Regions from separate parts of the Pseudoalteromonas sp. 0802 genome, predicted to be linked through region 1. Evidence: predicted binding sites of a transcription regulator. Region 1 holds the regulator's gene; the other holds the start of a gene.
What was found. Region 1 encodes sigma-54, which starts transcription at its own class of promoters, with help from an activator protein. Its sites were predicted from a motif close to GTTGGCACGNNNNTNGNNT; they were not measured.
Positions count from the first base shown of each region.

Region 2: the regulator sigma-54 is predicted to act here: its motif matches at 11,242-11,260, upstream of HUS61_RS08415 (flagellar basal body rod protein FlgF).

Region 1 is NZ_JABVXE010000025.1:15,518-30,526, forward strand. It holds gene HUS61_RS19465 (HPr family phosphocarrier protein) at 123-395, opposite strand; gene rapZ (RNase adapter RapZ) at 409-1,254, opposite strand; gene ptsN (PTS IIA-like nitrogen regulatory protein PtsN) at 1,255-1,707, opposite strand; gene hpf (ribosome hibernation promoting factor) at 1,711-1,998, opposite strand; gene HUS61_RS19485 (RNA polymerase factor sigma-54) at 2,026-3,522, opposite strand; gene lptB (LPS export ABC transporter ATP-binding protein) at 3,630-4,355, opposite strand; gene lptA (lipopolysaccharide transport periplasmic protein LptA) at 4,352-4,873, opposite strand; gene lptC (LPS export ABC transporter periplasmic protein LptC) at 4,863-5,417, opposite strand; gene kdsC (3-deoxy-manno-octulosonate-8-phosphatase KdsC) at 5,414-5,965, opposite strand; gene HUS61_RS19510 (KpsF/GutQ family sugar-phosphate isomerase) at 5,969-6,940, opposite strand; gene HUS61_RS19515 (calcium/sodium antiporter) at 6,944-7,912, opposite strand; gene HUS61_RS19520 (ATP-binding cassette domain-containing protein) at 8,161-8,979, shown strand; gene mlaE (lipid asymmetry maintenance ABC transporter permease subunit MlaE) at 8,972-9,751, shown strand; gene mlaD (outer membrane lipid asymmetry maintenance protein MlaD) at 9,765-10,313, shown strand; gene HUS61_RS19535 (phospholipid-binding protein MlaC) at 10,316-10,993, shown strand; gene HUS61_RS19540 (lipid asymmetry maintenance protein MlaB) at 10,986-11,279, shown strand; gene HUS61_RS19545 (BolA family protein) at 11,285-11,542, shown strand; gene murA (UDP-N-acetylglucosamine 1-carboxyvinyltransferase) at 11,558-12,817, shown strand; gene HUS61_RS19555 (trypsin-like peptidase domain-containing protein) at 12,885-13,967, opposite strand; gene HUS61_RS19560 (Do family serine endopeptidase) at 14,066-15,009, opposite strand, start outside.
Region 2 is NZ_JABVXE010000003.1:149,560-164,568, forward strand. It holds gene nhaD (sodium:proton antiporter NhaD) at 1-761, opposite strand, end outside; gene HUS61_RS08350 (glutathione peroxidase) at 994-1,722, opposite strand; gene HUS61_RS08355 (LysR substrate-binding domain-containing protein) at 1,832-2,731, shown strand; gene HUS61_RS08360 (flagellar assembly protein FlgT) at 2,714-3,904, opposite strand; gene HUS61_RS08365 (LPP20 family lipoprotein) at 4,015-4,473, shown strand; gene flgN (flagellar protein FlgN) at 4,587-5,018, opposite strand; gene flgM (flagellar biosynthesis anti-sigma factor FlgM) at 5,011-5,331, opposite strand; gene flgA (flagellar basal body P-ring formation chaperone FlgA) at 5,410-6,114, opposite strand; gene HUS61_RS08385 (chemotaxis protein) at 6,257-7,189, shown strand; gene HUS61_RS08390 (protein-glutamate O-methyltransferase CheR) at 7,211-8,041, shown strand; gene flgB (flagellar basal body rod protein FlgB) at 8,177-8,587, shown strand; gene flgC (flagellar basal body rod protein FlgC) at 8,590-9,021, shown strand; gene HUS61_RS08405 (flagellar hook assembly protein FlgD) at 9,035-9,715, shown strand; gene flgE (flagellar hook protein FlgE) at 9,767-11,134, shown strand; gene HUS61_RS08415 (flagellar basal body rod protein FlgF) at 11,295-12,059, shown strand; gene flgG (flagellar basal-body rod protein FlgG) at 12,081-12,869, shown strand; gene flgH (flagellar basal body L-ring protein FlgH) at 12,885-13,568, shown strand; gene HUS61_RS08430 (flagellar basal body P-ring protein FlgI) at 13,581-14,675, shown strand; gene flgJ (flagellar assembly peptidoglycan hydrolase FlgJ) at 14,867-15,009, shown strand, end outside.

The sequences.
Region 1 (15,009 bases):
TGCGATAAATTTATTAAGAGTTTTGTAATTTAGAAAAGCGAGCGATATAAAAGTAGGATATTTAAAGGGAATTTTAAATATCCGAATTAAGTTTACCGTAAACCCTGAAGTCTTAGCAAATGCTATTCTTGCTCGTGGAAGCGTTGTGCAATTAATTCGCCGATTGCCGTTAATGCAGCATCGGCGTCAGGGCCTTCGCACACAACGCGAACTTCTTTACCCTGACTACTTTCAAGTAGCATTAATGCTAACACGCTGTCGCCTTCAGCTTCTTTATCATCTTGATAAAGCGTAATTTTGGCATCAAATTGCAGCGCTAATTGCGCTAAAACAGTAGCAGCACGAGCATGTAAGCCAAGTTTGTTTTGAATTAAAAAGGTATCTTCAGCGTGCATTGTTGGTGCCTAATTAAATGTCTTGTTCGCGGTGGCGAATTTTTACATTAGCATGGCTTTTGGCAAAGCTCTCACCAATTGTTTGCGCTAAGTAAACAGAGCGATGCTGGCCGCCGGTACAACCAATAGCAATGGTCAGGTAACTGCGGTTATTACGCTCTAAATGTGGCAACCAAGTTTGCACAAAGGTTTGTATTTGCCACGTGAACTTTTGCACTATGCTGTGGCTAGCTAGGTAATCTTTTACTGGTTGATCAAGGCCTGTTAGTGGCTTTAAATCAGGTTCCCAGTGTGGGTTAGGTAAAAAGCGTGCATCAAAAACGTAGTCAGCTTCTTTTGGAATACCATGCTTAAAGCCAAACGACATAAAAGTAATAATCAGCTTTTTATCTTTTTTACCTAAAATCTTTTCGCGAATTGATTCTGCTAACTGATGAACACTCAGATCAGTGGTATCAATCATAAAGTCAGCGCGAGTGATCAACACATCAAGCAGGATTTTTTCTTGTTTAATGGCCAGATCAAGCGGCAAAGAATCAATAGATAGTGGATGCAAGCGGCGTGTTTCTGAAAAGCGCTTGATCAGAGTTTGGTCATCACTGTCTAAATAGAATAGTGTTGGGTTTGCGAAACCTGGCAGGTACTCAAGAATATCATTAAATTCTTGCTGCTCTTTCGGTAAGTTACGCACGTCGATGCTGACCGCTATTTTATCGTAGTTATCAGACACACTACGTACGAGCGAAGGCAGTAAATTAACCGGAATATTATCAACGCAATAATAGCCCAAGTCTTCAAGTACTCGTAAAGCGACCGATTTACCTGAGCCTGAGCGACCGCTGATAATTATTAATTCCATTTATGCCTCTGCTGATATGACCTGAAACAGTTGCTGATCGGTAGTAGCACTACGCAGCTGTTTACAAAATTCTTTATCTTTAAGTCTATCAGCAATTGTTGATAAGGTCTTTAGGTGAAGCTGACAGTCACCATCTGGTACGATGAGTGCCACAAAAATATCAACTGGACGATTATCAATTGCATCAAAATTAATAGGGGATTCACTCACTATCACAAATGCATGAGGCTCATCTGCGCCGCTCATTCGGCCATGTGGAATAGCAATACCTCGGCCAATGCCGGTGCTACCTAGTTTTTCTCGGTTGAGTAAAGCATCTAGGATATCTTGTTGCGATAAATGAGGAAGCTGCTGGTGGGCCAGTTCGCTGATATATTCAAGAATTCTTTTTTTGCTATTAAAAAGGACCGCAGCTTTGCTGCAGTCCTGGTTAGTAAGTGAACTTAGTTTCATAATTTAATGTCGAGCTAATTTCTCTTTGTGTTTAATGACTTGGCGATCAAGTTTATCGATCAGTGAGTCAATGGCTGCGTACATATCTTGATGTTCTGTAGAAGCGAACAATTCGCCTCCGTTTACATGTAAAGTTGCTTCTGCTTTTTGGCTTAATTTTTCTACATCTAGAATGACATGAACATTATTAATATGGTCAAAATGCCTTTCTAGTTTTGCAAACTTGGTGTTTACATAGTCTCTTAATGAATCTGTGATTTCTACATGACGACCAGTTAAATTTAGTTGCATAAGCATTTTTCCTTCTATGTAAAACGTCTAAATCAGACTCTTACGCTGATTAGACGGAGGTATTGCTAGAGACTCACGATATTTTGCAATTGTACGTCTAGCTACTTTAATTCCTTGCTCAGCCAATATATCTGCAATTTTGCTATCACTCAATGGTTTAGCTGAGTTTTCTGCAGCGACTAACTTCTTGATTAAAGCGCGTATTGCTGTAGAAGAACACTCACCACCATTTTCGGTGCTGACATGGCTTGAGAAGAAATATTTCAACTCAAAAATACCCCGTGGGGTATGCATATATTTTTGCGTTGTTACCCGTGAAATCGTCGATTCATGCATTTCGACCATTTCAGCAACATCATTTAGCACCATCGGCTTCATTGCTTCAGGGCCATGCTCAAAGAAAGCTTGTTGTTGTTGAACGATACAGTTGGTCACTTTTAATAGCGTATCGTTACGGCTTTCTAAGCTTTTAATAAACCACTTAGCTTCTTGTAAGTGAGAGCGAATAAATTGGCTGTCGCTACTTGATTTTACAGAGCGAGACATCGCCGCATATTGGCTGTTCACTCTAATCTTTGGCATACAGTCTGGGTTTAACTCGACTACCCAGCGACCTTTTACTTTTTTTACTGATACATCAGGTATAACGTACTCAGACTCTTCGCGCACTATGCTATCCGCAGGCTTAGGATTTAAGCTGTGGATTAGTGTCATCACTTCTTTAAGCTCGTTTTCTTTAAGCTTAGTCTTTTTCATCAAAGTTCGATAGTCGCGACTCGCTAATAATTCGATATGCTCAGATAAAACCATTTTAGTTTCAGCTAAATATGGCGTATTAGCATCGAATTGGCGTAACTGAATGCACAGACATTCTTGTAAACTGCGCGCACCAATACCCACAGGATCAAATAACTGAATTCTTTTTAAGACCGCTTCGACTTCATCAAGTTCGATTTCTTCTTCATCGTTATTTTGATTAAAGCTTTCGACTATATCTTCACAGCTTACCGTTAAAATACCTGAGTCATCGATAGCTTCTACAATTGCCACAGCAATCGCTTCATCAGTAGGGCTAAATGGCGTGAGCTGTAATTGCCACATTAGGTATTCATGAAGGGTTTCGGTTGATGCTCCCTGGTAGATAGATTCATCTTCAGGCATTGGCCCTGACGATGTTGAAGGGGCGGCACTCATGTACTCATCCCACGTGACGTCCATTGCTAAGTCATCGCTTACGGTGTCTTTATTGAGAGCATCACTACTTTCTTGCTCGTACTCGCTAGGTGCTTCTTCGGCAGACGCGCTGACTTGCACATCGTCAGGCTCCGCTTTTTGCTCATTCTTGCCGGTGCTTTCTTCATTGTAATCCGCTTCTTCCACTTCAAGCAGGGGATTACTATCAAGCGCTTCTTGAATTTCTTGCTGGAGATCCAATGTACTGAGCTGCAACAAACGAATCGCTTGTTGCAGTTGTGGAGTCATTGTAAGTTGCTGGCCCATGCGCAGCTGTAATGATTGCCTCATGTATCCCTAACAATCCTTTTTAAGTTATCGATAACTGTATAAACACAGTTATCGATTTATTGTCATTGTTATAAGTCTAGCAGATGCTCTAGTCGCTGGCGTAATGGTTACAGCCTGAATTGCTCGCCTAGATATACATCGCGTACAGTTTGGTCTGCTAATACGTGCTCAGGTGTGCCTGATGCAATTAGCTCCCCATGAGAAACAATGTAGGCTTTTTCACAAACATCAAGGGTTTCTCGAACATTATGGTCAGTAATTAGTACACCGATACCACGATTTTTTAGGTGCTCAATAATTTTCTTTATATCTAACACTGAAATTGGATCAACACCAGCAAAAGGCTCATCTAAAAGGATAAATTTAGGATTAGCGGCTAATGCGCGAGCAATTTCTACACGGCGTCGCTCACCACCTGACAGCGCCATACCTTGGCTGTCACGAATGTGTTGAATACTAAACTCATCGAGTAAGCTATTGAGTGTTTCTTCGCGGGTGGTTTTATTTAGATCTTTACGAGTTTCTAAAATGGCCATCAAGTTTTGGTAAACCGTCAACTTTCGAAAAATTGACGATTCTTGTGGCAGATAGCCAATACCTAAACGCGCACGGCTATGCATTGGTAAAAGGGTGATATCGTTATCATCAATACTGATTTTACCTTTGTCGCTAGGTACTAGGCCTACAATCATATAGAAGGTCGTTGTTTTACCTGCGCCATTTGGACCAAGCAAGCCAACAATACTGCCAGCTTCAACTTCAAGACCGACATTTTTAACCACTTGGCGGCCTTTGTAGCTTTTAGCTAAAAGCTCTGCTTTTAATGTGCTCATGGTTGGCCTTTATTATCTTTTTTATTTTCAACAGGCACTAAAATAGTGTGTACACGATCTGTTGAGTTTTCGTCTTTTTCAGCACTGATCAGCTGCTGTGCCATATCATAGGTAATGCTTTTTGCTGTTACTTTTTGACCTGCTTGAGTAACTTCAGCTTCACCATTTAAGGTTAAGAAGCGTTTTGCAACATCATAACGAACTTCTTCTGCGCTAGCGCTCATTACGGTGCCATCAGCTTGCTTTTCTTCGAAGTAAGCAGGCTTACCTGTGGCAATAATCAACTCTACTGTACCTTCGGTATCACCGCCGTGTGCTTCAAGGCGCTCTGCGGTAATACGACGATTACCATGCACGATCTCTACGTTACCTTCAAATATGCCAACGCCATCTTTTAGTTTACCTACTTGGCGATCTGAGCTAATGCTAATTTGAGCGCCAGTTTGCTCGGCAGCTGCGCCCGAAAAGGCAATCAATAAGCTTGGGATCAGGAGTAATTTCTTCAGTTTATTGGTCATAGTATATGGTTCGTGTATGGTTAGTTAACTCAACAATTTCGGTTTTTAAATCGGCTTTTAAGCCTTTCCCGGTAATCTTTAAATTCGGTCCTGTTAGTGTCACAGGTTGCTTAGAAAACATGGTCATTTTATCAATGTCGACATTAATGTTTTCTGCTTTTATATCTTCAATCATGCCGTTGTGGGTTAAGTTTTTAGCAACTACATCCCCTTCAAAAATCAGCTGATCGTTTTCGTACAATGTGGCTTCTTTGGCTTTTACTTGCCAAACCTGCTGGTCGCCATAAATAGTAAAAATAGGTTGCTCAAAAAAGGTAAACCCTAATTGTTGATACAACTCCATTTTAGCAGCAGCCACTTTATGACTAATTTTGCCTTGCTCGTCATACGCTGTTTGCTTTAACGCCACTGCGGTGTAATCAGGTGTTGCGATGATCTCGTCTTCACTAGTTATTGTGTCTGTTGATTGGTTAAAGTACGGGTACCATAACCACACCATGCAACAAACAAAAACAATACTCAGTAAAATACGGGCTATATTCATGCGCTGGTTCCATCGCTAGTTAACGGCTTACCGTTTTCTAACATCAGTAAATCAGTTAATTCACGCACAGCTCCAAAGCCACCTGGTAATAATGTGGTGTAATGAGCCAGCTTTTTAATCAGTGGGTGTGCGTCGTTTACAGCAATGGCAAACCCTACTTTTTCCATTACTGGTAAGTCTGGACCATCATCACCAATATAGGCAATTTGTTCATCAGTCAGCCCCAGTTTATCTTTTAACTCTTGATAAGCAATCAGCTTATCTTCTTGTCCCTGATAAATGTGCTGAACTGTTAGGCTAGTCATTCGCTGCTGAACTATTTGTGAATGGCGGCCAGTAATCACTGCCACTTCAAAGCCACTATTAATGAGCGCTTTAATACCAAAGCCATCTTTAGTATTAAATGCTTTAAGCTCTTCGCCATCATTACCTAAGTAAATTCGGCCATCAGAAAAAACGCCATCTATATCACAGATTAGCAATTTTACTTTTTGTGCGCGCTGACTCACATCAGGGCTAAGAGGCTGGTATAGCTCGGCGAATGTCATTGCTTAAAGAACTCCTGCTTTTAATAGGTCTTGCATATTAAGGGCACCAATTGGCGTATTACTTTGATCTACCACAATTAAACCATTGATACGTTTACGTTCCATAATATTTAAAGCTTCAGCTGCAAGCATATCAGGGCGAGCAGTTGTACATGAACGGGTCATTACTTGGCTAATTGCCGTATTATGGATATCGATGCGCTGTTCTAAAATACGGCGTAAGTCACCATCAGTGAATAATCCGGCTAACTTTTCATCTTCACCAATCACCGCGGTCATACCAAGGCCCTTGGCTGACATTTCGATTAGTGCGTCTTTAATGCTTTGGGTTTCGCTCACGATTGGCGTGGCGTCGCCTGCGTGCATCACATCATCTAATGTAAGTAATAAACGTTTACCTAAGCTGCCACCCGGGTGCGAAAGCGCAAAATCATCGGCTGTGAAACCACGGGTTTCAAGTAACGCAACCGCCATTGCATCACCCATAACCAAGGTCGCTGTGGTACTTGCAGTTGGCGCAAGGCCTAATGGACATGCCTCTTGGCTTACTTTAATGCACACATGTACATCAGACAGTTTGGCCATGGTTGAGTCTGGGTTGCCTGTTAGTGAAATCATTTTTGCGCCAATGCGCTTGATAACAGGGATAATGCTAAGTACTTCGCTGGTTTCGCCTGAGTTCGAAATACACATCACCACATCATCACGGGTGATCATGCCTAAATCACCGTGGCTTGCTTCGCCAGGATGAACAAAAAATGCCGGTGTGCCAGTACTTGCAAGGGTCGCCGCAATTTTATTACCAACGTGGCCAGACTTGCCCATACCAATCACAATAATACGACCTGTACATTGGAACATTAATTGGCAAGCGTTATCGAAATCTTGATTTATATATTGCTCAATTTCTTGTAAAGCTTGTGCTTCAATTTCGAGTACGCGCTTACCCTGCGCGATAAAGCTAGGTTGTGTCATTAATTATCCTACTTGGCTGAAAATATAGCCCTGATATGCAATAAATGCGACTAACAAGAAGCCACCTTCTACTCTATTGATACGACGAGCACCTTTAAAGTTCAATGACATGGCAATCAATACAATCGTTGCTGCAATCATGATAAGTGCATCGCGGTTTGCCGCAGAAGGGTCAATAATTGATGGGTTGATAATACCCGCAAGTGGTAATACGGCGAGTAAATTGAAAATGTTTGAGCCAACGATATTACCAAGCGCTAAATCGTCTTCGTTTTTTAATACCCCTGCAATACAGGCTGCCAGCTCTGGTAAGCTGGTACCAATAGCAATAATGGTTAAGCCTATTACAAGGTCTGATAGACCAAAATATTTTGCGATATCAACGGCTGATTCAACTAAAAAATGTGAACTAATTGGTAATAAAATCATGCCGATGATTAACCAAAACACGGCAGATTTAGTGCTTACATCGTTCGGAACGTCTTCACATGCTTCGCTAACAAATGGGTCATCTTGATTTTTAGCACGCAGAGATACAATAACTAAACCACCAATAAACACAGCAAAAGCAATCATCAAGGCAATGCCTTCAGCGAACGAAAAATAGTTATCTGAGAACACATACCAAGCGGCTACTGAGATTAACAGTACCAGCGGCATTTCACGTTTAAGTGTCATTGAAGATACTGAAAGAGGGCGTAGTAAAGCTGTGACACCAAGTACAAGTAAGATATTAGTAATGTTAGAGCCGACCGCATTACCTACCGCAGTATCTGTTTTATCAGCAAGTGCTGCTGATGCAGATACCATCATTTCAGGGGCTGAAGAGCCCATAGCAACAACGGTTAAACCAATGATTAGGGTGGGGATCCCCATATTTTTCGCGAGTGCAGCCGCCCCATAAACAAACCGATCGGCACTCCAAACGAGTGCAGCAAAACCAATAATTAAAATGACAAAAGAAGTCACCATTGTGATACGCCAACATTACTTATACAGATGACTGCAAATAGTAACAAAAGCGAACCTGAAAGTATAAGTAAAAGAATGGGCTGGCTAGCATAAAGCGTGCTTAGCAAGGAAACTAAATTTCAGGTGTCGTTAAGCTCTTTGCAGCTAGCTTTAGAATTTATTGATAGAAAATATTACAAAATTTTACGATTTGTTTTTTCCATCTTGACTAAAAAACCCTTAAAATGGCAAAACTAGTGAAAAACGTTATGGAGAGCGACTTGTCGCAATCAATAGTAGAAATCAAGGATGTAACCTTTTCACGGGGCGATAGAATCATATATAAAAATATGAGTTTTAACATTCCGAAAGGCAAGATTACCGCTATCATGGGACCAAGCGGCATTGGTAAAACCACCATGTTGCGCTTAATTGGCGGTCAGCTTAAACCTGATTCTGGTGACATTTTATTTGAAGGCAACAGCATTCCTGGCATGACTCGCAAGGAACTTTATGCTGCCCGCACCAAAATGAGTATGCTGTTTCAAAGTGGCGCTTTATTTACCGATATGTCAGTGTTTGACAATATCGCCTTTCCTTTGCGTGAACATACTCAACTCAGCGAAGATTTAATCCGTCTTGTCGTTTTAATGAAATTACAAGCTGTCGGCTTACGTGGTGCACAAGACTTAATGCCGTCTGAGCTTTCTGGTGGTATGGCTCGCCGTGCTGCTTTAGCGCGTTCAATTGCTCTTGATCCAGAGCTTATCATGTACGATGAGCCATTTGCTGGCCAAGATCCTATCTCTATGGGTGTGTTAGTTAAGCTAATAAAATCACTGAATGAGGTGCTAGGTTTATCATCACTGATCGTGACCCATGATGTAACAGAGGTTATGAGTATTGCTGATCACGTGATCATTATTGCTGATCAAGGGGTGATAGGCGAAGGCTCACCAGAGCAAATGCAAAACCATGAATCTGAACTTGTACAACAGTTCTTAAATGGTTTATCGGATGGCCCTGTACCATTCCATTTCCCAGCTCCTGCGTATGATGATGAATTACTAGGAGTGCATAATGCTTGATCTATTCCAGAAGTTAGGTCACAAAACATTAGGGCGCTTCGCAGCGCTTGGCCGTTCTACTCAGATGTTGTTTGGTGCACTCGTTAATGTGCCGAACTTCAAAAAAGGCACGCCTTTACTTGTTCGCCAATTATATATGGTGGGCTCGCAATCTCTTTTAATCATTATGGTGTCAGGCTTATTCATCGGTATGGTGCTCGCCCTGCAGGGTTATACCGTATTAGTAGGCTATGGTGCCGAAGATAGCTTAGGGCCTTTAGTGGCATTGAGCTTATTACGTGAGTTAGGCCCTGTAGTAACAGCGTTATTGTTTGCAGGCCGCGCGGGTAGTGCACTTACTGCTGAAATTGGTTTAATGAAAGCAACTGAGCAATTATCAAGTTTAGAAATGATGGCGATTGATCCACTTAAACGCATTATTGCACCGCGTTTTTGGGCTGGTTTTATCAGTATGCCATTGCTTGCATTGATCTTTTCTGCGGTTGCTATTATCGGCGCTCATTTAGTGGGTGTTGATTGGCTTGGTGTTGACTCAGGAAGCTTCTGGTCAATCATGCAAGCGCAAGTGTCGTTTCAACAAGATATTGTGAACGGCATGATTAAGAGTTTTGTATTCGCCATGATTGTGACTTGGATTGCACTTTACAAAGGCTATGACTGTGTTCCTACTTCAGAGGGGATCAGTAAAGCGACAACAGAAACCGTTGTGCACTCGTCATTGGCAGTATTAGGTTTTGACTTTATTTTAACAGCGGTAATGTTTACCAGCTAATTAGGGTATAAAGATGAATTCACGGAAATTAGAAATATTAGTTGGCTTTTTTGTAGCCCTTGGTATCGCTGCATTTGCATTATTAGCATTTAAAGTTGCGAATGCCGGCATTAGTGGTAGTGGTGAGACTTACCAACTGAACGCAAAGTTTGAAAACATTGGTTCTTTAAAAGCACGTGCGCCGATTAAAGTAGGTGGTGTAGTTGTTGGCCGAGTTGAATCAATCTTTATTCACCCAAAAGAGTTTGTGCCTGTGGTAAATATGGCGATTGATGCAAATTACTTATGTAAGTTTTCAGACACAACATCAATCTCTATTTTGACATCAGGTATTTTAGGTGAACAGTACTTAGGCATTAACCCTGTTATTGCCCCTGAATCTGCTGAGCAACGCTGTATGGGTGAAGATGTAACAGCAAGTGAGCATGATACAGATCTAGATGATCTATTTGGTGTTGAAAGCAAAGCGCTTGCAGATGGTGACTACATTACTGATACAAAATCAGCGCTTGTTTTAGAAGAGTTAATCGGTCAGTTCTTATTCAACCAGGGTGGTGAATAATTATGTTTAAGAAGTTTTTATTATGTATTGCTGTGCTGTTTAGCCTAAACGCACAAGCCGCTGAACCTAAGGTTGATTTAAAAGACCCTTACAAAATGGTTCGTACAGTGTCAGATAATACTTTTGCACGTATTACCAAAGACCAACCTCTTATTGCGAAAGACAAAGAGCATCTTCGCGTTATCGTAGAAGAAGAGCTAATGCCTTACATTGACTACAAGTATGCTGCACTGCGCGTACTAGGTAATCACGTGTCAAAGGTGCGCGCTATCGAAGATAAAGAGGAAAAAGCGAATGCGATTAAAGAGTTACAACGCTTTATTGACGTTTTCCAAAAGTATTTAATTGCAACTTACGCAGGTGTGTTTACTCAATACACTAACCAAAGCGTTGAGTTTGCACCACCACAGCCTTTCAAAGGCCAAGATGTGGTGGTTGTTAAAACTAAGATTGTTGAAGCCGGTAAACCTGATATCAGAATCGACTTTAAAGTACGTGAAGACCGCAGTGGTAACTGGGGCGCGTACGATATGATTGCAGAGGGTATTAGTTTGCTTGATGCTAAACAAAGTGAATTACAAGGTATTTTACGCCAACATGGTCTAGATTATGTAAGTGACTTACTAGAGCAGAAGAGCCAACTGCCAGTGCAATTTAGAGGTGATGGTGGTGATGAGTAAAGTCGAGATTACTCAACTTGAAGATAACCAGTTTCGAGTCAGTGGCGAACTGACTCGAAATTCAATTAGCCGTGAACGCCTTCTGAATGCCAAGCCAGATTCTAGCCATAAAACATGGTATTTTGACCTTTCTGGGCTATCTAGGGTTGACACGGCGGGCTTAGCTTGGTTAATTCACTCTTTCGCAGAATTAAAGCAGCAAGGTATTCACCTTGAACTGCAAAATAGCCCTGAACAATTGCAAAATTTAATGCAATTGGGTCAGGTCACAAACCTATTTGAGTGAGATTTATGGAAACAAGCCAAGTCGAAACGTTATTACGCGACGAACTAAAACTAGATGAAGTGATTGTTAAAGCAAATGGTAGCCACTACGAAGTGATTGCTGTTGGTGAGTGTTTTGATGGTTTATCTCGCGTGAAGAAGCAACAGCTGGTTTATGCTCCGTTAATGTCAACAATCTCAGACGGTACAATCCACGCTGTATCTATCAAAGCGTTCACACCGACTGAATGGAAACGCGAACAAAAATTTATTTTACCTCAATAGTCGCAGGGCCTCCTAATGGATCAATTTGTTATTCAAGGTGGCACCTCGCTGGCAGGTGAAGTCACTATTTCTGGCGCTAAAAATGCCGCTCTTCCAATTCTTTTTGCTGCGCTTTTAGGGCAGGGCAAAAGTACCTTTAGTAATGTTCCTCGTTTACGCGATATCGGCACAACAGAAGCCTTGTTAAAAACACTGGGTGCAAATGTCGAGTGGCAGCAAGACAAACTAATCATTGATGGTGCGACGGTTGATAAAACGCTTGCACCGTACGAGCTGGTAAAGCAAATGCGTGCCTCAGTGCTTGCATTAGGCCCTTTAGTTGCCCGTTTTGGTGAAGCGCAAGTATCACTGCCAGGTGGTTGTGCAATTGGTGCTCGCCCAGTTGATATCCATATTCAAGGTCTTGAGCGCATGGGCGCTATCATCAAGGTTGAAAATGGTTACATTAATGCCAAGGTTGATGGTCGCTTAAAAGGCGCTGAAATCTTTATGGAGATGGTCAGTGTTGGCGCAACAGAAAACTTACTGATGGCAGCAACGCTGGCTGATGGTAAAACAGTACTTGAAAATGCAGCTCGTGAACCTGAAATTACCGATCTTGCTAATTGCTTAATTGCGATGGGGGCGAAGATCAGCGGTGCAGGTACTAGCCGTATCGAAATTGAAGGGGTTGAGTCACTATCAGGTTGTGAGTACAGTATTCTTCCTGATCGCATTGAAACAGGCACTTTCTTGGTTGCAGCGGCAATGGCTGGCGGTGAAGTGCTTTGTAAAAATACAGACCACCATAGTCTTGATCCTGTGATTGAAAAGTTGCGTGCTACCAATGCCTTGGTTGAAGTCACTGATAACAGCATTTACCTCGATATGCGTGGCCGCGAACTAAAAGCGGTTAACATTAAGACTATGCCACACCCGGGTTTCCCTACCGATATGCAAGCGCAATTTACAGCTTTAAATGTGGTAGCGAAGGGCAGTGCAACCATCACAGAAACGATTTTCGAAAACCGTTTTATGCACGTGCCTGAGTTACAGCGTATGGGCGCAAACATTCGATTAGAAGGTAATACAGCAATTTGTGGCGATACCGAAAGCTTATCGGGCGCACAGGTAATGGCAACTGATTTACGTGCCTCTGCAAGTCTAATTCTTACTGGCATCGTTGCTCAAGGTGAGACTATTGTTGACCGCATCTATCACGTAGATCGTGGTTATCAACGCATTGAAGATAAGTTGAGTGCGCTGGGTGCCAATATCAAGCGCCGTTCAAGCTAATCGCTAAGACTTACAAAAAAGGCCTAACATCAGTTAGGCCTTTTTTATATCTGTGTTGTTTCAGTAACTACTGATCGTCTTCAAGTTCTGCAACAGTTACCATCACTTTTAAGACCTTACCATCGCGGTAAATCTCAAATTCAAGTTCTTTACCTGGCTCTGTATTCGCAAGCTTCTCAAGCACTTGTTGTGGGTTAGCTACAGGAATACCGCCAATTTTGATTACAATGTCAGTTTCTCTGATGCCTGCTTTCCAAGCTGGGCCAAATGGATCAAGTTGAGAAATACGCATGCCTGCAACAGGTGTAAAGCTATCGCTTACATCTTTGCCTGTGCTATCAATGCCTGTGCCACTAAAGCCTAAATAGCCACGTACGACACGGCCATGTTTGATTAGCTTATCCATCACATCTTTGGCAATCGAGTAAGGTACCGCAAAGAAGATACCTTGAATATCGAGATTTTCATGAGTTTTAAATTGCGCCGAGGTAATACCGACTAAGTCACCTCGTGAATTGACTAACGCGCCACCTGAGTTACCCACGTTAATCGCAGCATCCATCTGTAACAGGCTGCTGTAAGGGCTATCGATTAAGTTTTGTTTACCCGTCGCACTGATAATACCTTGGGTAATGGTTTGACCTAAGTTAAGTGGGTTACCAATCGCTAAAACAACATCACCAACACGTGGCTTAAATTTATCGTTCACTGGAATTTTTGGTAAATGCTCAGCGCTGATCTTTAATAGCGCTAAATCTGTTTGAGTATCAAAACCAATCACTTGTACATCATAAAAGCGACGGCCATCAGCGAGTGTAACGATAATGAGATCGGCATTTTTGATTACATGGTAGTTAGTAAGAATATAGCCGTCTTGGGTCATGATCACACCAGAACCAAGAGCTTGAACGGTGTTTTGGCGTTTATAGCGCGGTTGATTGGAAATGCTTTCTGAAAAAATAGTAACAACCGAAGGTGCTGCTTTTTGCACTGCATCAGCAAAGCTCATGTGCTCTGATGATATCGCCGCAGGTAAATTCATATCTGGTAACAGTGTGCTACGAAGGCTTGGGCTAAATAACACCACTAAAAAGGCAATGCCTAAACCGGTGAAAAGCGGAGGAAGGATAAATTTAAAAAGTTTTAGCACAGTATTCTTATTATCAGTGAGCAATCCCTTAATGATGGCACAAAAAAAATAACAGCGGCAAGCACCGCTGTTATTTTTTCATGATTTATCAACTAGATTTACTGGATCAGTACGAAAATAAGCTCTCTACCTCGTTTAACACCTAGTACGATGTTACCTTTGGTATTTTCGATGATCTTATTCATGTCGCGGATTGTTTCAACGCGTTGACGATTAACTTGCATGATCACGTCACCTTCTTCAAGGCCAACACGAGCAGCAGGAGAACGTGCTTGCACGCCGGTTACTTCAACCCCTTTTCCATCACTCTTCTGAGTGTTTTCTAATGTTGCACCTTGGAAAGCTGGGTGTGTCTCTTCGCCAGCGGCAGTAGTTGCTGATGCACCATCGAGTGTGACATTTACAGTTTTAACTTTGCCATCTCGGTAAATGCCCAGTTTTACTTTTTTGCCTTCACCAAGTGTGGCAATTTTACTGCGTAGTTCATGGAAGCCACTAATTTCGGTGCCATCGACGCTAATAATTACATCACCGGCTTTGATACCCGCTTTACTTGCTGCGGTATCATCCATTACTTGCATAACGTAAGCGCCTTGCTTCACGTCAAGTTGTTGTGCTTTAGCAAGGCCTGCATCAAGTGGGCGTCCCGAAATACCTAACGAACCGCGACGTACTTCGCCGTGTTCGATAATTTGGTCAACAAGGTTTTTCATCATGGTAGATGGAATTGCAAAGCCAATGCCCACGTTACCGCCAGATGCGCCTAAGATAGCGGTGTTGATACCAATCAGTTCACCGTTAAGATTAACTAACGCACCGCCTGAGTTACCTTGGTTGATAGCTGCATCGGTTTGAATAAAGTCTTCATAGCCTTCTATATTTAAACCGCTACGGCCAAGGGCACTGACGATACCTGATGTTACTGTGTGACTTAAACCAAATGGATTACCAATGGCAACAGCAAAATCACCTACACGTAACTGATCTGAATCGGCAATTTTAAGCGCTGTTAAGTCCTCTGCATCAATTTGCAATAAGGCAA
Region 2 (15,009 bases), on a different contig from region 1:
CGTTTAAGTTCAATATCTTCATCGGCCGTATCCGGGTGACGGTTATTGATAAATAAAGACATAACAAATGCAGGGATAATATAGCTGACTAAAGCTGGTAGAAATAAAACAAAGAACTCGGTAAAGGCAACAACATCGGCTTGCCAAACCATCAGTGTCGTGATGTCACCAAATGGGCTGAATGCGCCACCGGCATTTGCGGCTATTACAATATTGACGCACGACATAGCAATGAAGCGGTTATCATTTGCTGCTACCTTCATTACCACTGCACATAAAAGTAGGGCGGTAGTTAAGTTATCGGCTACAGGTGAAATACAAAATGCTAGTACACCGCTTATCCAAAATAATTGTTTGTAGCTAAAGCCCCTCGCAACCAGCCAGCTTCTTAGGCCATCAAATAAACGACGCTCTTCTAGGGCGTTGATGTAGGTCATCGCAACGAGCAAAAATAGCATTAACTCCGAAAATTCTAACAAGGCATGACGAAATGCGTCGGTGCTAAGATCAGATAAGTTTTGTGCACTGTACTGCCAAGCAATAAGGGTCCAAATAATCCCGGCTGCAACCAATACGGGTTTTGATTTGCGTAAGTGAATTTTTTCTTCGAGTATGACGAGCACATAAGCAAAGATAAATATAACAAGGCAGATAATGCCAACAGGGTGGGTGAGTAAATCGATAGTACCAGTTGACGCAGCATGAGCTTGGCCACCGAAACATAGCAAGGAAAGGAGCAATCCTTGTGTTAGTTTTTTCATTGTATATTCCAATTAAATCATCTTAATTTCGTTACGGTTTAAGTAAATGTAGCTGCAGACATTTTAGATTCATTCTTTGCTTTATGTAACAAATTGGTAACTAAGATGTTGGTATTTTGAATATAAATACGGGTGATGGCGAGAGCAGACCAGTTGTGTAATTTATAATTTAATCAATGTGTTGTGGTTTTAAAATAATAAAGGGCTGCAATTAGCAGCCCCAACTTGAAAGTTATGCAAAGTGTTTTTCTAAATCGTCAGAGCCACCAATGTGCTCACCGCCTATGAATACTTGCGGCACTGTCTCACGACCAGAAATCGCTTTTAAACTAGTTAGTGAAGCGTGTTGACCTAATACGATTTCTTCGTACACATAACCTTTCGCCTCTAGTAACGCTTTAGCTTTTGTACAGAACGGGCAATTAGGCTTGGTGATAATGCTCACTGATTCTGGTTTTACCTGTGCTGGGTTAATGTACTCAAGCATGGTATCTGCATCAGATACTTCAAACGGGTCGCCAGGCTTTTGTGGCTCGATAAACATTTTTTCGATAACGCCGTCTTTTACCAGCATAGAATAACGCCAACTGCGCTTACCAAAACCTAAGTCGTTTTTATCGACTAGCATACCCATGCCGTCGGTAAATTCGCCGTTGCCGTCTGGCAATAAAGTGATATTTTGCGCTTCTTGGTTTTGTGCCCATGCATTCATTACGAAGGTATCGTTTACAGAAATACATACAATGTCATCAACACCGTTTTGTTTAAATACAGCCGCAAGCTCGTTATAACGTGGCAAGTGAGTTGATGAACATGTTGGTGTAAATGCACCTGGTAATGCAAATAGCACAACTGTTTTACCTTTAAAAATTTCGTCAGTGGTCATTGATTTCCACTGCTCGTCTACACGTGTTGCGAATGTAACGTTTGGTACTTTTTGGCCTTCGATATTGTTTAACATTGTTTTGATTCCTCTTGATTTGTTGAGTGCCATTATGCGATTAAATTTTCGATAGCTCCAATCGTTTGTTTGTATTAGTATGATAGGTAAAAGCTATTGGTGGTGTGATATGAATTTAAAAGACTTTGAATACGTAAAAGCGGTTGCGCAATACAAGCACTTCAGAAAAGCAGCTGATGCTTGCTATGTCAGCCAACCGACATTAAGCGGGCAAGTTAAAAAGCTTGAACAAGAGCTGGGGGTTGTTATTTTTGACCGTTCAACAAAGCAGGTCACGTTGACTGTGCAAGGTGAACAACTTCTTAAACAGATCACACTGATCCTAGATCAAACCCAAGTGCTTAAAGAAATAGCCGCCAGCTCACATGACCCACTAAAGGGTAAAATCAATGTCGGTATTATTCCTACCATTGCACCTTATTTACTGCCAACACTTTTAACTTCTATGAAGCAGGCCTTTAGTGAAACCCAGTTTTCATTTATAGAAATGCAAACAGCGCAAACGCTGGTGGCCCTTGATAATGGTGAGATTGATATTGCAATTGTTGCTGATGTGGCTGATTTAGCGCCTTATCATGTGTCACCGCTTTATAAAGAAGACTTCTTAGTTGCGGTTTCTGAGCAACACGCTTTAGCACAACATACTGAAGTTGCCTTAGCTCAATTACATGAATGTGACTTATTAATGTTAAACGAAGGGCATTGCTTTAAAGAGCAAGCAGAGCAATTTTGTTTTTCAGCTGGGGTTGAAGTCTCGAACCAATATAAAGGTAACAGTATTGAAACCTTACTCGCCTTGGTAGCAATGGATGATGGGGTAACCTTTGTTCCTAAGCTTGCATGTACACCACGTGAAGGAGTGAAGTACTTAGCTATAACACCTAATCAGCAACGCCAAGTTGTCATTGCAACTCGTAAGCACTACCCACATATAGCTGGTGTTGAGCAATTAGCTAGTTGGCTAAATGCTCATCAAGGCCTACAAGCTCATTTACTCGCTAGCAGCTAATTCAACAATATCGTTAATTTGAATGTTAGGTAGTGGTTGCTTATCTATACTCATGGCAACCGCTGATTGCTGATAAAGCTGAGTCACTTTTACCTGGTTAAGTGTGGTGATTTTGTGCGGAAGCTTATTACCCTGTGCATCCGTTAGGTAATTATGATGGGCTATATTTAAAATTTGCCCTTGCTCAAGCCCATGCGCCTTACCCAAGTTGATGATTAGTCTGTCGTTTTCGATATGCAGTATTTTACCTTGCGTGGGTAAGCAGGCCATGGCTGCTTGTAAGTCATAGGTTAGGGTTTGGTTTATATCGCTAATAGCTTGGCCATAGTCAGTTGCCCAAAATCGGTCGCTATATACATCGATGATCTCAGTCTTTTTATACGGCCAAATACCTTCTGTTTGGTAGCTTTTTTGCCAGAGCTTTTCGTAAGTGGTGCCATCAAATAAGACGTAATCTACTTTGTATGCACGCTTGAAACTATCATCTTGCCAAAATGCATAATCGTTGTTGATCTTATGGTTAACCGATAAATCACGAATACGGCTCAGTAATACATATTGCGAGTTACTGCGGCTAGTGACCTCTTCAAGTAGTGCATTACTGTAATCGTATTGCTGAGTGAAAAAATGATCTACTCGCAACGGCATATTGTAATAGGCTGTCGGTTTAGCTGCCATTTGCGTATTACTTAAGCTGGCATATAAGTGTTCACTAATGGCTTTGTTTACGTCAAAAATTTGGCCCATACGCGCTTGCTCGCGATTGGCGAGTTGGCTTTGTGTCACGGCAATAAATTTGGTGTATTGGTTTGCAGGGCATTCTTCTGCTTGGGCAAAAATATCGAGGCGAAGCGTGATGGCATAGGTGTCGTTGTGGCGGTCTTCGCTGATCAATTCTATTTTCTGGATTTCACCATGGCTGCTTATTTTCAGCTGATCTTGCGTCAAAACCCCGTCAACTAAGGTCTGTACAGAGGTTACTCGAGCGCCAGAAAACACTAAAGCCTGAGTTATGGCGTCTTTAATGGCGGCAGATTTGGCTTGGCTCGTATCGCCATTTTTTACAACTGCATGGCCTGTAGATTCAAACCACTGAGCTAAGCTATTGTTAGAAAACAAAATTGTAAAGGCTAAGCCAAGGCCTTTTAAGCTGGCTATTGTTTTATTTTTCATGCTGACACCTAGCATTAAAACCAATGAATAACCTAAATGAGCAAGGACTGTACCACAGTGGCATTAAACGTGCATATTTGTAGCCAAAGAGTTTTAAGCGGAAGCAAATTATGCGAGCACTTCTATTCGGTGGGCTGGTTGCCTGCGCAGCATTAACCGGCTGCAGTAGTATTTTTGATAAACATGTAGAATACACTTACATTGAGCCAGATAGCTACCCAGTGCTAAAAGCCGTGGGTTATGCGCCAATTAGTGCTCAACCAAGTAGCAATGAATCGCAGCGTACTCTACTTGCGATTAAAGCCTCAAAGCTTGAAGCTTACCGCGAGCTTGCTGAGCAAGTTTACGGGCAAAGAATTTCCGCAGGCACTACAGTGCAAAACAGCATTGCTCATAATGATCAATTACAAAGCCAAGTACAAGGTGTGATCAAAGGTGCACAGGTTATTAAAACCTATGCGGTAGGGGATACCTACGCAACTGAATTACAGCTTGATATGAAGCGAGTGCACGATTTATACATCGGCGAAGTAAAACCGCGCCAAGTGAAAAAAGTAACATATTATTAGGTGCAACTTAGTCTAGTTGTAACCTATTGGCTTGCCGCATAAGTCCAGCAAATTCTGCAAGCATTAAAAAAGCGCGATAACTTAGTTATCGCGCTTTTTTAATGAAATAGTATTTATGCTTTCAAGTTGTGAACGATTTTCTTATCGCCTTGAATCACGCTGCCGCCTTGGTCGTAGGTCATCGATGATGGTGCACCGATTAAAATATCTTTAAGTTGCTTAACACTCAACTGTGCTTGATGGGCCGCGTGAGCGTTTACATCATTTTTCTTCTTGCAGCTTGCTAGGAGAGTATTTACTTGCTTAATGAGTGCACTTACTTCGTCATCTTGCGATTCGTTGTGCGCAACAAGCTTTTGAACTTCTTTATCAATGGTTTGAATTTGTTGGAGCAAAGAGATTTTTTGTTGGGCAATACTCTTTAATCCGTCACCACGCTTTGCAGCAATGGCTGTCAACTCATCATCTAACAGCGCAGCAATAGACTCCAAGCAAGAAACTTGTTGTGTTAATTTGCTAGCTATTAAATGATTATGATCAGCCATAGACATCAAACTCGAATGCAGCGATGTTCTTTGCTAGCTTTTCAGCATCAATTTGGTATTTACCTTCACTGATTGCCTTTTTCAGCTCAGCCACTTTATTGCTATCAAAGCCAGATGATTGCTCTGCTTTTTCTTGCAAAGATTTTAGCTGTTTAGCTTGAGGAGTTAAGCTAACAGAATCTGCACTTGCTTTTGGTGCGGCCGATTTTGCAGCGGCTGCATTAGCATTATCTTTTTGTAAATCAAGCTTTTTTTGCTTGGTATTTGTCAACACAGAAGGCTGTTGTTGACCATTATTGACATTGCTTACCATAATTTTGACCTATACATTACCCAACATATGCCTTTATATCGGCGGGCACAGCGGATACTTTAGCATAAATATAAAAAATTAAATATTTACTTGTACAGACTCGACCCCATCCACACGTGCATTTAATACTTTACCTGATTTTTTGTTTTTTACACGTACTAATTCGTCTAACGTGCCATCTTCTAGAGCAATTCCGGTGGTTTTAATTCTTAAGCCGCGTAATGAAGCATAGATAGTTACATTATCGCCTTTACAAACCATACAAACCTGGCTCATAACAATAGGTGTGCCGTCACGTAAATTGCGCTTACTGCGACTGCCAATAAGTATAGCCTCATCTTGAACATATTGTGTTCTAACAAATTGTTTAGGTTTCATTTCGAGGCGTAAATGTTCAGGGCGAATGACCTCTCCACGGGCTAAATTAGTGGTAACAACAACCACAGGTTCGAGCTCAATAATGCGCACGTGAACGTATTGAGTCCAACTATTTAAATCTTGGCACTTAAGTTGTACAGTTACCTGCCGATTAAAAGGAGGCTCAGTTGGTAACTCTTTGTTAATTGGTGACTCACATAACCTCTCAGGAATGCGACTATCTAATGGTAAAGCACTAATTTGAGGTGTGGTGTCCAGATCAGGGAGCTGCTCGCTAACAAAATCGATGGCGATTTGTTGAAGTTGCTCGGTATTATAAACTTCTGCCTGTAGTTGTGTTGTAAACAACAGGCTAGTAAGAAAATAAAAAACACTGTATCTTCGGCTTTTTTTTAACAAACTCATATTGTTTCGACTATGCTTATGGTTGAAAACAAGGTATAAATATTTTGCGTCAAAAAACAGACGCTTTGTAACCTTATGTAGCTTTAACACAAAGAAGGCAATTATTGTTCCAGCTCTGATTGTTTATCTTTAGGAGATTGAAATGGCAGGCATTTTAGACTCAGTTAACCAGCGTACTCAGTTGGTTGGGCAAAACCGCCTTGAATTACTATTATTCAAACTCAGAGGGCGACAACGCTTTGGTATAAACGTGTTTAAAGTAAGAGAGGTTCTGCAATGTCCACCACTTACTAACATGCCCAAATCAAATGCGTACATTCGCGGTGTTGCGCATATCCGTGGTCAAACTATCTCTGTTATTGATTTATCGATGGCTGTAGGTGGCCCTGCAATTGAAAATATCAAAGACAGTTTTATCATCATTGCTGAGTACAACCGTTCAGTGCAAGGGTTTTTAGTTGGTGGCGTTGAACGAATCGTGAATATGAACTGGGAAAAAATAATGCCGCCGCCTTCGGGAGCCGGACGTTATTCTTACCTAACTGCGGTCACTGAGATTGAAAACGAATTAGTTGAAATTCTCGATGTAGAAAAGATATTAAACGAAATTTGCCCAGTTAACACTGAAGTAAGCGCTGAAGTAGTTGGTGAAGGTGAGATTCAGCGTGACTTAGGTGAGCGTATTGTCTTTATTGCTGATGACTCTGCAGTAGCTCGAAACCAAGTTAAGCGTGCGCTTGAACCTCTAGGTGTACAAACTGAACTAGCTAAAAACGGAAAAGAAGCGCTTTTACGTTTAAGAGAGATTGCTCAGCTCGATTGTCAAAATGATATTACTGAACGTGTTGGTCTATTAATATCTGATGTAGAAATGCCAGAAATGGACGGTTATACCTTAACCGCTGAAATTAAGGCTGATCCAAAATTATCACCTTTGCATGTGATCTTGCATACCTCTTTAAGTGGGGTGTTTAACCAAGCAATGATCGAAAAAGTGGGTGCTGATGATTTTATTGCAAAATTTAACCCAGATGAATTAGCGACAGCTGTGAAGAAGTGGGTTCATTGTGATTAATTATTTATAGGTGGTATTACTTTGGAAAATAAGCATTTACAACAAAGCGAATACGATCAATTCCGCTCTTTTTTAGAGCAACAATGTGGCATTGTGCTTGGCGATAATAAACTTTATTTAGTTAAAAGCCGCCTTGCGCCGCTTATGGCGCGTTTTAATGTTGAGTCTTTATCACAGTTGGTAAGTAAAACACTAAGCCCTCATGAGAGGCAGCTTCGTGCCGCTGTCGTTGATGCGATGACAACCAATGAAACGCTTTGGTTTCGTGATCAATATCCGTTTGAGTTATTGAAAACAAAACTATTTCCTGAGCTTAAAGATGTGCGTAGGCCACTAAAAATATGGTCAGCGGCAAGTTCATCAGGACAAGAGCCGTACTCAATTGCCATGTCTGTTGCCGAGTTCCAATCTAAAAATCCAGGCGTATTAAAGATGGGGGCGCAAATTATTGGCACTGATATCTCTAATACCATGCTTGATATGTGCAAGAATGCTGAGTATGACTCACTAGCCCTTGCTCGTGGCTTGTCGATGGAGCGTCGTCAAAAGTTCTTCAAGGACAGCGGTAATGGAATGGCTCAGGTAGTTGACCCTATACGTAAAATGGTCAGCTTTAGACATTTAAACTTACTCGATTCATATGCCCTAATGGGCAAGTTTGACATCATATTTTGCCGTAATGTGTTGATTTACTTTTCACCAGAAGTAAAAGCTAAAATCATTTCGCAATTTGCTCAAGCTTTAAACCCGAAAGGTTACCTGTTTTTAGGTGCGTCAGAATCAATGGCGGGCTTAAGTGATAGCTTTGATATGGTTCGTTGTAACCCGGGTATCATCTATCAGAAAAAGTAAACTCTCCTTAGCAACCTAGTCCTTAGGTTGCTAAATTTATCTATTTTTCAGTCTCTTATATAAATAAAATCACTTCTTTATTCTTGGCTTAGCTTTTGCATTAACCACTGCAGAGTCAATTTTTTGGAGATGGTTATGGCTATCAGTTTTGATAAAGCATTTGGTGTTCATCCTCATGCGATGTTGATCCGTTCACAACGCGCTGAGTTATTAGCGACAAATATCGCTAATGCTGATACGCCGGGCTACAAAGCGAAAGATATCGATTTTGCTTCGGCATTAAAAGCGGCAAAAAGCAACCAACAAGGCGGCAATAGCATGGTAAGAACCGATGCTAAACATATTGCCGGGGGCAGTCGTTTTGTTGGCAGTGCAGAAATGTTTCGTACGCCAAATCAAGCAGATACAGGTGATGGTAACTCAGTTGATATACAAGTGGAACGAAACTTGTATGTACAGAACTCATTAGAGTATCAGGCAAGCCTGCAATTTATGAGTAGTAAAATTAAAGGCCTTAAAAAAGCCCTCGGTAGTCAAGGAGCTTAATCATGAGTTTGTATAATGTTTTTGATATTTCAGCAACCGGTATGAGCGCGCAAAATGTTCGCTTAAATACTACTGCCAGTAATATCTCGAATGCGAATACGATTAGTTCTAGCCAAGATCAGACATACCGAGCGCGCCATCCTGTTTTTGCTGCAGAGTTGACTAAAGCGTCATCATCACAAAGCAATCCTCAGGGCTCTTCTGTTGGCGTTAAAGTATTAGGTGTTGTAGAGAGCGATAAACCTCTACAAATTGAATATAACCCGAACCACCCAAGTGCGGATGAAAATGGTTATATCTACAAACCTAACGTTAATGTTGTAGAAGAAATGGCAAATATGATTTCAGCCTCTCGCTCTTACCAAACAAATGTGCAAGTTGCTGATGCAGCTAAGCAAATGTTAAGTAAAACACTGTTGCTTGGGCAGCGGTAACCGAGGATAAGTTATGAGTAACGACATCAGCAGTGCGTCATCAACGTATTTAGATAATTTACGTTGGCAAGACAATCAAAATAAAACAGAAGAGAAAGATGATACTTTAACGCAAGAAGACTTCTTCTCACTTTTAACACAACAGTTGTCGTTTCAAGACCCAAGCAAGCCTGCTGACAACGATCAAATGATTGCGCAGATGACGAATTTCACTATGGCTGAGGGTATTTCAAACTTAAATGAGAAGTTTGAATCACTGACTGCATCAATGACATCTAACTCTGCGTTACAGGCTTCAACGCTCGTTGGTAAGCAAGCGTTACTTGAGTCTGACACCATTGATTTTGATGGCGAAAATCTAGCTAAAGGGTCGGTGGTTGCAGAAACCGCTGTTGAATCTTTAACGCTAAGAATAACGGATTCATCAGGCCAGTTAGTGCGTACCATTGAATTAGGTTCTCAGTCAGCGGGTGCACTTCGTTTTGAATGGGATGGTAAAGACAATGATGGCAATGTGCTACCTGAAGGTGAATATGACATCAGTGCTGAAGGCTTTGTAAATGGAGACTACAGCAGTATGCCAATGGCGACCTTTAAGAATATTGAAAGTGTCAATATTAATGGCGCAAGCGGCATTATCGTAAATACAAAAGAGGGTGCGGTTAGGCTAACTGATATAGCTGAAATCGCATAAGTAAAAAAAGTTTGGGTTAGCTTAGGCTAAGAGATAGGTTAGAGGTGAGTTATGAGCTTCAATATAGCATTAACAGGCTTAGCAGCCGCGCAAAAAGATTTAGACGTTACAGCAAATAATATTGCTAACGTTAATACTACGGGCTTTAAAGAGTCTCGTGCAGAGTTCGCTGATGTATACGCATCATCAGTATTTAGTTCTGGTAAAACAAAAAATGGTGACGGTGTAAGAACGACAATGGTGGCACAGCAATTCCACCAAGGTTCGTTATCTTTCACAAATAACTCTCTTGACTTAGCGATCACTGGTGAAGGTTATTTCGCAATGGCGAATGACCTAGGTGCGCAAGACTTCACATATACTCGTGCAGGTGCGTTTAAATTAAATCAGGATAACTTTATTGTTGATGCAAGCGGTAACTACTTACAAGGTTTCCCTGTTGATGAAGCAACTGGTGATACCACTTCTGTTAGCTTAAGTACATCTTCGGCGTTACAAATTCCTGATGCATCAGGTTCACCGCGTGCAACCACGAATGTTTATTCATCATTTAACCTTGATTCACGTGCCTCTGCGCCAACAGTGACACCGTTTGATCCTGAATCAAGTGCTACATATAATAGTTCAACATCAACAACTGTGTATGATTCATTAGGTGAGCCACATATTTTACAGTTCTTCTTCGTTAAAACTGATGCAGCTGTGACAGGTAATGACAATGAGTGGCAAGTATACGCCACACTGGATGAAAAACCATTTGATGCAAGTGGTGTAGAGCAAACAACAACGCCTTATACACCACTAACTACATTCCAATTTGATTCAAGTGGTTTACCACTTAACACGGATGGTGTTGCTAATACTGATGCATCATTTAACCCATTAACTTTACCAAATGGCGCAGGCGCTGCGACAGGTTTATCTGACTTACTATCTAATGGTGCTAGTTTCCCTGATGATGTAACGATGAACTGGCGTGATGAAGCGGCAACAGCGAATAAAGTACCTACTCAATATGCTAGTAACTTTGAAGTAAAAGCACTGGAACAAGATGGTGCGACTGTAGGTCGTCTATCAGGTATCGATATCGGTTCTGACGGTAAAATTGTTGCTTCATACAGTAATGGTGACACTTCATTCTTAGGTCAAGTTGCCATGGTACGCTTTTCGAACTCACAGGGTTTACAACAAGTGGGTGATACTTCTTGGAAGAAGAGTTTAACGTCAGGTGAGCCTATTGCTGGCGAACCAGGTTCAGGTACCTTGGGTTCAATTAACTCATCTGCGCTTGAACAATCAAACGTAAACCTAACTAACGAACTTGTTGACTTGATTAGTGCGCAGCGTAACTTCCAAGCAAATTCACGTGCGCTTGAGGTTAACTCAACACTACAGCAAAACATCCTACAGATCCGTTAATTTTAACGGCTCTAAGCTTAATCCGACACGAAGGCTGCTCCCTCTATTGGCAGCCTTTTTTCATTCTAGCAGCCTATTTTTCTTTCCTATTTTAGCGTCAATTTTACTTTGGCACTTTTATTGCATTTCTTAGTTATCGTATTTTTAGTGAGTCAATGTTATGGACAAAATGGTCTACATTGCCATGTCGGGTGCTAAGCAAAGTTTGCGAGGTCTTGAACTCAAGGCCAACAACCTTGCTAATGCTAACACTACTGGCTTTAAAGCTGATTTTGCACAAGCTCGCTCTATGCAAGCCTTCGGTGAAGGTCTGCCATCTAGGGTGTTTGCAATGCAAGAACGCCCTGGATCTAATATGGAATCGGGTGGTTTTGTTGAAACTGGCCGCGAGCTTGATATCGCGATGAGTGACCGTGGTTGGTTGAGTGTACAAGATGCATCAGGCAATGAGGCGTACACCAAAACTGGCACATTAAACATTACTCCAGATGGCGCGTTGATCACTAGCCATGGCCGTCAAGTAATTGGCGAAGGTGGTCCAATCATTTTGCCATTACCTATCGAGAAAGTTGAGTTTAGTGAAGACGGTGCTATTCAGGTTCGCCCACAAGGAGCGCCAGCAAACTTTTTGGAAGTGGTTGATCGCTTAAAAGTGATTGAGGCTGATAACACTCAGCTTGAAAAAGGTAATGACGGTTTATTTCGACCAAAAGAAGACATGTTGGTCAATGACCTTTGTGGTTTTTGTGATATTTCACCAAACGTAAAAGTACTGTCGGGTACGCTTGAAATGTCGAACGTAAACCCAGTGCATGAAATGGTCGACATGATCAGCAATCAACGCCAATTTGAATTACAAGTTAAATTAATGAAAACAGCCGAAGAGCTCGACGAGCGTCAAGATCAGCTGTTACGCATTGTTTAAGATGACTGAGAGGGTAGAGTTATGAATCCTGCATTATGGATCAGTAAAACCGGGCTTGACGCCCAGCAAACCGATATTTCGGTGATCTCAAATAATCTCGCGAATGCCAGCACGGTAGGCTATAAAAAAAGCCGCGCCGTATTTGAAGATTTACTATATCAAAACATCAATCAACCAGGTGGTCGTTCATCTCAAGACACTGAAATGCCATCGGGTTTAATGCTTGGTGCCGGTGCCAAAGTGGTAGCTAACCAAAAGAACTTTTCACAAGGTAACATGCTTACCACTGAAAATTCATTGGACTGGATGATTTCAGGACCAGGTTTTTTTGAAGTGCAATTGCCAGATGGCAACATTGCCTATTCGCGTAACGGTCAATTCACGACTGACGAAGATGGCCGCATTGTAACGTCGGGCGCAGGTTTTCCTTTACAGCCGGAAATGAATGTTCCAGACGATGCGCAATCAATCACTGTTTCACAAGATGGTGAAGTGTCAGTGCGTATTTCAGGGCAAGCAGACAACGTGGTCATTGGTCAGCTAACGATTAGTGATTTTATTAATCCATCGGGTCTTGAGCCTATGGGACAAAACTTATACACCGAAACCGCTGTGAGTGGTGCGCCTGTGCAAGGTAACCCAGGTATCGATGGTTTAGGTACGGTGGTTCAAGGTTCTCTAGAAACGTCTAATGTGAATGTAACTGAAGAGCTTGTTAACTTGATCGAAACACAACGAATTTATGAAATGAATTCAAAAGTGATTTCAGCGGTTGATGAAATGCTTAGTTACATCAATCAACAGCTTTAATGGGTAGGAGGCAGCATGCGTAATATTATCTTAGTCACATCGGCAGCATTAATGCTGGGTGGTTGTATGACAACGCAAAATCATCATGTGGTTCAGGATGACCCTTACTATGCGCCTATGTATCCGGAGCCAACAACAGAGCCAATGGTACCAACGGGTTCGTTGTTTGATAGTTATTCAGCAGATGACTTGTACTCAGATAAAAAGGCACTGCGTGCTGGTGATATCATCACGGTTAAATTGCAAGAATCAACGCAAGCCACCAAAGCCGCTAAAACCGAAACCGATAAAGAAACGGACGCTAGTTTAGACCCTGTTATTGGGCTTGGTGGCAATCCTGTGAATATTGGTGGTGATAGCATTCAGTTTGGTATTGGTTCAGGGGCATCGTTTAAAGGTGATTCAAAGTCTAATCAATCAAATAGCTTATTTGGTGATATTTCTGTCAATGTGATGCGTGTTTTACCTAATGGAAACTTGGTTATTCGCGGTGAAAAATGGCTCACTTTGAATACCGGTGAAGAATTTATTCGCCTTGAAGGCTTAGTTCGTCCTGAAGATGTTCAAGCAGATAACACGGTCACATCAAACCGAATTGCTAATGCGCGAATTCAATACTCAGGTAAAGGGCAAATTCAAGAAACACAAAGTGCAGGTTGGCTGTCTCGTTTCTTTAGTAGTTCGCTTTTCCCATTTTAGAGGAATAAAGTCATGAATGGGTTTAAATACATCATCGCTCTTTGCTTAATTAGCCTGCAGTTTTCTGCCCAGGCTGAGCGAGTCAAAGATGTATCTATGGTTGAGGGCGTGCGTTCAAACCAATTAGTGGGTTATGGTTTGGTTGTCGGTTTGCCTGGCACAGGTGAACAAAGCCGATTTACTCAACAAAGCTTTAAAGCCATGCTGAATGGCTTTGGTATCACTTTACCTGACAGTTTAAAACCTAAGATTAAAAATGTTGCCGCTGTGGCTGTACATGCAGAGTTACCGGCATTTAGAAAACCCGGTCAAACCATTGATATTACGGTTTCGTCTATCGGTAGTGCGGGTAGTTTACGTGGTGGTACCTTATTACAAACCTTCCTAAAAGGGGTTGATGGCAATACTTATGCAATTGCACAAGGCAGCTTAGTTGTAGGAGGTCTAGGTGCTGAAGGGGCAGACGGTAGCCGTGTAATTATTAACACACCCACAGTGGGCCGTATTCCAAACGGTGCCATTGTAGAGCGTGCTATTAAGAGCCCGTTTATGCAAGGTGACTACATTACCTTTAATTTAAATCGTCCTGATTTCACAACGGCTAAACGCTTAGAGCAAACGATTAATGATTTAGTGGGTCCTGACAGCGCCCAGGCAATCGATGCAGCGTCAGTACGTGTATTAGCACCGCGTGATGCATCTCAACGTGTTGCTTATTTGTCGACACTTGAAAACTTAGAGTTTAAGCCAGCAGACACAGCAGCAAAAATTATTGTGAACTCTCGCACAGGCACAATAGTGATTGGCAAAAACGTGAAGCTACAGCCAGCGGCGATTACACATGGTGGTTTAACGGTCACCATTGCTGAGCAGCAAAATGTGTCACAGCCAAATGCTTTAAGTGATGGTGAAACCACGGTTACCAATCAAAGTATTATTGATGTGAACGAAGATGATTCACGTGCTTTTGTATTTAACCCGGGTGTTAATCTTGATGATCTCGTGCGTGCAATCAATGAAGTTGGGGCTGCGCCGGGTGATTTAATGGCAATCCTTGAAGCTTTAAAAGAAGCGGGGGCGATAAACGGGCAACTGGTTATCATTTAAATTAAAACGCGCTTTCGAGCGCGTTTTTTGTTTCTATACCTTAATCGTTCAGTGTATAAACATCAGCCAAAATCTTGGCTCTGAAGTTACTCCATTCCTGTATCAGTTATTAGCCATTCATTTATAAAGTTTTTTATTGGCGCAATTTTTGCATTTTAATTTTCATTATTAACTATTGTGTCAAAAAGCTGATGGATACTAATCATCTCGACAAGCAAAACTTTTTTGATTTAGGCAACTTAGACTCATTACGTCAAAATGCCTTAAAAAGTGATGCCTCTAGCGATGCGTCAAAAGAGGCGCTGAAAAAAGCGGCGGCACAATTTGAATCTAT